2 regions of the Anaerobacillus sp. 1_MG-2023 genome follow, and region 2 is predicted to be linked to the other one. Evidence: riboswitches for the same ligand, from Rfam matches in the RefSeq annotation. Region 2 holds a riboswitch; the other holds the start of a gene.
The links. A riboswitch is a leader RNA that binds a small molecule or an ion and turns the genes downstream of it on or off. The one in region 2 is predicted to bind cyclic di-GMP.
Positions count from the first base shown of each region.

Region 1: linked by a shared signal. The riboswitch ahead of Q4550_RS01860 (HD-GYP domain-containing protein) and the one ahead of Q4550_RS08270 (anti-repressor SinI family protein) in region 2 are both predicted to bind cyclic di-GMP.

Region 1 covers NZ_JAUORD010000001.1:353,757-357,304, forward strand. The annotation lists gene Q4550_RS01855 (FAD-dependent monooxygenase) at 1-1,066, opposite strand, end outside; cyclic di-GMP riboswitch class II at 1,190-1,273, shown strand; gene Q4550_RS01860 (HD-GYP domain-containing protein) at 1,285-1,926, shown strand; gene sda (sporulation histidine kinase inhibitor Sda) at 1,985-2,152, shown strand; gene Q4550_RS01865 (aldo/keto reductase) at 2,364-3,206, shown strand; gene Q4550_RS01870 (DUF2798 domain-containing protein) at 3,334-3,548, opposite strand, start outside.
Region 2 covers NZ_JAUORD010000003.1:367,942-371,489, forward strand. The annotation lists gene egtB (ergothioneine biosynthesis protein EgtB) at 1-637, shown strand, start outside; gene Q4550_RS08260 (thioredoxin family protein) at 900-1,214, shown strand; gene Q4550_RS08265 (hypothetical protein) at 1,247-1,477, opposite strand; cyclic di-GMP riboswitch class I at 1,703-1,791, shown strand; gene Q4550_RS08270 (anti-repressor SinI family protein) at 1,817-1,954, shown strand; gene Q4550_RS08275 (glycine--tRNA ligase) at 2,337-3,548, shown strand, end outside.

The DNA of each region.
Region 1 (3,548 bases), on a different contig from region 2:
TCGTCATGTGGTCACCTATAATAGAAGTAAACGCCCGATCAGTTGTATCGATTAACGTTCTCGCAAAGTTAATACGCTCTTCTTCAAATGTATCAAGAATGCCTTCGTCCGTTTTCCGAAGCAACACTGCAGCTAGCTTCCACGCTAAGTTCACCGCGTCCCCAATACCGGTGTTCATGCCCTGTCCGCCAGCCGGGCTATGAATGTGTCCAGCATCTCCGGCAATAAACGCACGTCCTTTTCTAAAGTGACTGCTAACGCGATGATGGACTTTGTACGTTTGGAACCAGTTCACATGTTGAATCGTTAAGCCTGTTCTCTGCTCGATCAGCGACTGGAAATCCTTGAACGCAACTGAGCTTTGATCGGTTAAATTGCGAGGAACTATTCCAATAATCCGTTCCATTCCCGTGCTTCTAACCGGCATGAATAAGTAAAAGGTGTCAGAATCTAAATACACATTTAAACTACTTTCAGCTATTTGTCCGGTGTTCGCTTTAACATCCGCCACAAAAAACAGTTCCTCGTACGTTCCACCTGGAAAATCAAAAGCAAGCTCTCTTCGAACAGTACTATGCGCCCCATCACACCCGCATATATATGAAAACTCACTCCGTTCTTCCTTATTATCTTTTTTAATAACGGCTTGAACATGGTCCCCTTCATCCATAAACGAAACCAACTCTGTCTCCCATTCCACCTCAACGCCTTCGTCGGCTAATTTGTTAATTAGCAGCTGCTCGTGATCATCTTGTGGATAGCTTAGGGCAAATGGGAAAGGACTTAATCCTTTTCCAAGATCACGAAAATATATGTTCGCCTTTGCTTTCTTTCCTTCTCGAAATTGGATAGTCTTCACTTTAATCCCCTGATGGATGACTTCTTCTGCGAAGCCCATTTGGTCATAGAATTCTAGCGTTCTAGCGTGTACAATTAGCGCACGTGATGCTTCTCCGGGTCCCGCATTTTTCTCAATTATTCGAAATGAAACTCCATATTTCGCCAGATGGAGGGCTAATACAAGTCCAGTCGGACCCGCGCCAACAATTAATACGTCAGATTTCATATTCCAATCTCCTTTCAAAAATAAACCTATCATAACACATTAAGCTATTAACAAATCCCACTTTTTATGGTAATGATTATATAAGTATATCCTCATGACATGATACCTCAGTAAGAGATCCACAAAAAAAGAGAATGCGATGAACTATCATTCTAGCCTGGGCACTTGAGTGATAGGGAGTAAGTAGTGCAACCGGCTCCTTAAAAAGGAGAATGAACATGGAAAAGTGTACATTGTACGGGCACACTCATTTATTTTCATTGCAGTCACGACGGATAATGGAACTGCTAAGGCGTCACGATCCTCATGCCTTCGTCCATTCGGTGCAAACAACGAGCTATTTCATTGATTTCTGTTTGCATTACAATTTCCGGTCATTGTTGAAACGACCCTTTCTTGAGTCTGTTTTGCTACATGACATCGGTAAACTGCTTGTTCCAACAGAAATCCTTCAAAAAAAGAGCCCACTAACCCTTTATGAGAAAGAGTATGTCGAGCAGCATCCAGAGTTTGGAATAGAACTACTTAATGATTTTCCAGAGATTGATATTGAGCCGTCTCTTATACTAAATCATCATGAGAATAACGATGGTACTGGCTATCCTTACCAATTACACGATGAGCAAATTCCTCGATCTGTTTCGATTCTTCGAGTCATCGATAGCTACATTGCAATGACGTCTGATCGAGCTTATCGTCCAAAACATTCTGACCAATTAGCTATTCAAGAAATTCATGCCCATCGGAATAACTTCTATGAGCCATACACCACCTCCTTGTTTATCTCTTATTTGGAAAAACGGTTAAAAGGGAAAAAGATTCTGCTTCATTATTTTGATTACGCCAAACGTCAAAATTAAGCAGCGCTTTTCAATAACCGTTTAAACAAAACCAAATAGAACAGGGAGGTCGAATAGATTGCGACTCTTATCAACTAAGGATTTACTAATCGCTTTTTGTGATGCGTATACTCTTCAATTAGATGAAGCTTTTATTGAAATGTTAACTAGTGAAATCATTAGAAGAGGAATCACTCCTCCCCAAACACGAACAGAGTGTTATGAAAAAATCCTCAATTGCACTTGATGAAGCCGCTTCTCATGACTCTCTAAATATAAAAGAAGCTTATTTGGTCTCTTCTAGCCAATAAGCTTTTTTTGATATTTTTCATTTGATCTCTCCCCCTTTCACAAATAAATTCACTGTTAATACGCTTACATATGTTTGCATTTTTTAGGAAGTGGTAGATTTAAAGTGTGATAAAAAAGGTGATTATTATTGAAAGGAATGATCTTTGATGAAGGAATCAATCCCAGAACTAACGTTGAATGATGGACTTACACTACCCGCTATCGGTTTCGGTACTTACAAACTAAATGGAAATGAAGGCGCAACTGCAATTAATAGTGCGATTGATGTTGGCTATCGCCTCATCGATACAGCTTACAATTACGAAAATGAAGGTACCGTAGGCGAAGCCATTCGTCGAAGTACAGTTCCTAGAAATGAACTGCGCGTCACTTCTAAATTACCAGGTCGCTATCACGAATATAATAAAGCGGTTACGGCTATTCAGGAGTCGTTATATAGAGCCAATCTTGATTATTATGATTTGTACCTCATTCACTGGCCGAACCCTAAACAAGGTCTTTATCCAGAAGCTTGGCAAGCTCTAATTGACGCTAAGAAATGGGGACTCATTCGCTCGATTGGCGTATGTAATTTCCTTCCGGAGCATCTTGAGCAATTGGAGAAAGAAACCGGCGTAAAGCCAAGTATCAATCAAATCGAACTACACCCCTTCTTCAACCAGGAAGATCAGAGAAGATTCCATCAACAAAACAACATCAAAACACAATCCTGGAGTCCGCTAGCTCGAGTGACTGACATTTTAGAAAATGAAACGATTAGTCAAATAGCAAATCAACATAACAAATCAGTCTCTCAGGTGATTTTACGCTGGCATTATCAATTAGGATCCATCCCGATTCCTAAATCATCTTCTCCAGAACGTCAGCTTGAGAACCTCTCTATCTTTGACTTTTCTTTAAATGAAACAGAAATGGCGATGATGGCTGAATTAACGAAAACAAATGGACGATTGAATGATCAAGATCCAGCTACTTATGAAGAATTTTAAATTTCCCCATCTAACGATTTAACTAACCATAACCAACTAGAAAAGGATGCCCTTCAGCAGGGCACCCTTTTTTTCTTTACCATCTGTTCACTTCTTCAATAAATCAAATTCACCGCTACTTATTCCATTACTGTACTTTAGCGCTCATTGGTTTATTCGTTTTTACATACTTCACGAACAACCACCGAACGAGTGGCCCCATAATGAGGAGCTGTAACGGGAAGGCTACAATGACATTTTTAATAAATAACGATACATACTCTCTTAGGAAGGAATGCTCCATAGATCCGCTATTAGCATATGACATTATTAATCCGTAAAATGACATAAAGAATACCATAC
Region 2 (3,548 bases):
TTGGCTTGAGCCATTTAAGTTAGCGACTAGAACAGTAACGAACGGGGAGTATCTTGCGTTTATTAAAGCTGGTGGTTATAAAGAAGCGACCTACTGGTTATCAGATGGTTGGGCAACAGTAAAGAAAGAAAATTGGCAAGCACCGTTGCATTGGGTTGAAAAGGATGGGGAGTGGTATACTTTTACGCTCCATGGGTTAGTTCCACTAAATATAGAAGAACCTGTTACACATATTAGTTACTACGAAGCTGAAGCATATGCAAGCTTTGTAGGTAAAAGACTTCCTTCTGAGTCCGAATGGGAACTTGCAGTTCGCGATCAGCCGATTGCGGGTAATTTTGTTGAAGATGGCATCTATCATCCCGTGGCATCGATCAAGGAAAATGAAGGTAGAATAAAAAAAGCCTATGGAGATGTGTGGGAATGGACGAAAAGTCCTTATATGCCTTACCCTGGTAATAAACCGCTTGACGGGGCGTTGGGTGAGTATAATGCAAAATTCATGAGCAGTCAGATGATTCTAAGAGGCGGATCATGTGTTACCTCCGTATCTCATATTCGTCCGACTTATCGAAATTTCTTTGGTCCAGATAAACGCTGGCAATTTACCGGCATTCGTCTTGCAGATGATAAGTAATCATTAAAAACTTCGCAATGGATCAGAGCTATCTGAAGAAATCACATAGCCAGAAGAATACTATCCGACTCGAACAGAATCTTAAAGAACTTAAACAGTTAGCAGAGAATTCAGGTTTCACACCAATGAAAACATGGACTGATCAAGAACAGCTGTTCAGGTTGCACTATCTTAGTGTGAATTAACGTAAGCTTTCTTACAGACATTCAATGATTATTTCGATATAATTGTTAATGAAGATATAGGTGAAGGAGAGATAATCATGAAGAAGATTGAAACAGCTGATTCTTATCAGTCATTCATTAACAATAATGACGTATCCATTCTAAAATATGAAGCTAACTGGTGCCCGGATTGCAAGCGCCTTGACTTTTTTATTGATGATATAATGAATGCGCATCATGAAAAGCAATGGGCTCAAATCGATATTGAACAATTCCCTGAAATTACAGAGGAAAATGATGTTATGGGTATCCCGAGCCTTCTTGTCTATAAAGACGGCAAAAAGATTGGTCACTTGCATAGTGCGAATACCAAAAATCCAGATCAGGTGAAAGAATATTTAAGTCAATTCTAAACAAAAGAGAAGGTTGCGAAGGCAACCTTCTTTTATTTTGTTAGAACATATTCGATGGAGCCGTCAATTAATGAATGAACAAATGCAACTGTATATCCAATGCTAAGGTAAGTAGAGAGTGTTTCACTACAATGTGGATGTAATGGTTCTGTTGGGGCATGAATACTTTTATACATGGTTTTTACGGTGCTAGAGATGGGTTCACAACGAAGTAAAACAACATGTTTACCGCTCCAAGCGGTACTAATGTGATTTCTCTGCATATCACTCTTCCTTTGCGAAAAATATATTCAGGGAATACAGTTAGCATATGAGTGAAATCGTAGGATGTTAGAAGTAGAAATGGAAATTTAAAAATATTTTGAATTTTCATCGAATAACTGGTATATTAGTAGCATATAACGTCAAACTTCTCGATAATCACATCGATTCACTAAAAAGTTGTGTATTTTGTAAGTTTATGGTCGGAATGTGTCATTTCTGAATTCTCCAGACAAGGGCAAACCATCCTAAAGGATGGGACGCAAAGACACAGGTCTAATGTTGGTTCTCCAACGATGACGGCTGGTCCTCCTGGAAAACCCATGAAGGAGGAGAAAAGAATGACCATGGCTAAACCTAAGCCTAAGAAGGTACTTGATCAAGAATGGGTTATTCTCATGAGGGCTGCCAGAGAACTTGGATTGAAGAAAGAAGAGGTACAAGCATTCTTAAAACAACACAAAAACCGACATCTATGAATATACATAAATGCATGACGACCTATAAGGTCGTTTTTTTTGTGATAAGCTTTGATGAAAGCAAATACGGTGTGAAATGAATATTCCTTGACTTTAGGGCAATATTTTTTGTATCATATGTCATATCAATTGCATACATAAACCATACTAACTATGAAGGATAAATAGTAGTCAGAGTAACCTTGTTTTTAGCGATTCGGGGACGGTGGAAGCCCGAACGAGGTCTGATGAAACGGCAGTCTGGAGTTACGTTACTTAAAGTGGATGCCTTATTTGCATCAACTAGGGTGGAACCGCGGGTGCATAAGCTCTCGTCCCTGGACATTTTTTGTCCATGGATTGGGAGCTTTTTATATTGATTGAGAAAAAAGGAGAGAATGACATGACAATTTCAATGGATCAGATCGTTTCAGTATCGAAGCACAGAGGATTTATTTTCCCTGGTTCTGATATTTACGGTGGACTAGCAAATACATGGGATTATGGACCACTTGGTGTAGAACTTAAGAAAAATATTAAAGATGCATGGTGGAAGAAGTTTGTTCAAGAATCACCTTATAATAGTGGTCTAGATGCCGCCATTCTAATGAATCCAAAAACGTGGGAAGCTTCAGGACATTTAGGTAATTTCAATGATCCTTTAATTGATTGCAAAAGCTGTAAAACACGTCACCGTGCAGATAAATTAATTGAGGACGCTCTTTCAACTGAAGAAGAGGACATGATTGCAGACGGCCTTTCATTTGAAGAAATGGAGCGTTTGATGAAAGAAAATCATATTACTTGCCCGGAGTGTGGCAGTGAAGATTTCACAGAAATCCGTCAATTTGATCTTATGTTTAAAACCCATCAAGGTGTAACAAAATCGAGCACGAGTGAAATTTACCTTCGCCCAGAAACGGCGCAGGGAATCTTCGTAAACTTTAAAAATGTTCAACGCTCTATGCGTAAGAAAGTGCCTTTTGGTATTGCACAAGTTGGAAAAAGCTTCCGGAATGAAATTACACCTGGAAACTTTACATTCCGTACTCGTGAATTTGAACAAATGGAGCTTGAATTCTTCTGTAAGCCAGGTAACGAACTAGAGTGGCATGAGTATTGGAAAGAGTACTGCAAAAACTGGCTTCTAAATCTTGGTGTAAAAGAAGATAGCATCCGACTGCGTGAGCATGCGGAAGATGAACTGTCGCATTATAGTAATGCAACAACTGATATCGAGTACAAGTTCCCATTTGGTTGGGGCGAACTTTGGGGTGTTGCTTCTCGAACAGATTACGACTTAAAGCAGCATATGGAACATTCCAATGAAGATTTCACTTATCACGATCAACAAACAGGTGAGAAGTATGTACCTTATTGCATTGAGCCTTCACTTGGTGCTGACCGCGTCACTCTTGCTTTCTTGATTGAAGCATATGAAGAACAGGAGCTAGAAGATGGCACAACTAGAAGTGTGATGCACTTCCATCCAGCGATCGCTCCGTTTAAAGCTGCTGTATTCCCTCTATCTAAGAAGCTTTCTGAAGAAGCGCGTGCTGTTCATGCGGAACTTTCAAAATACTTTATGGTTGATTATGATGAGGCTGGCTCAATT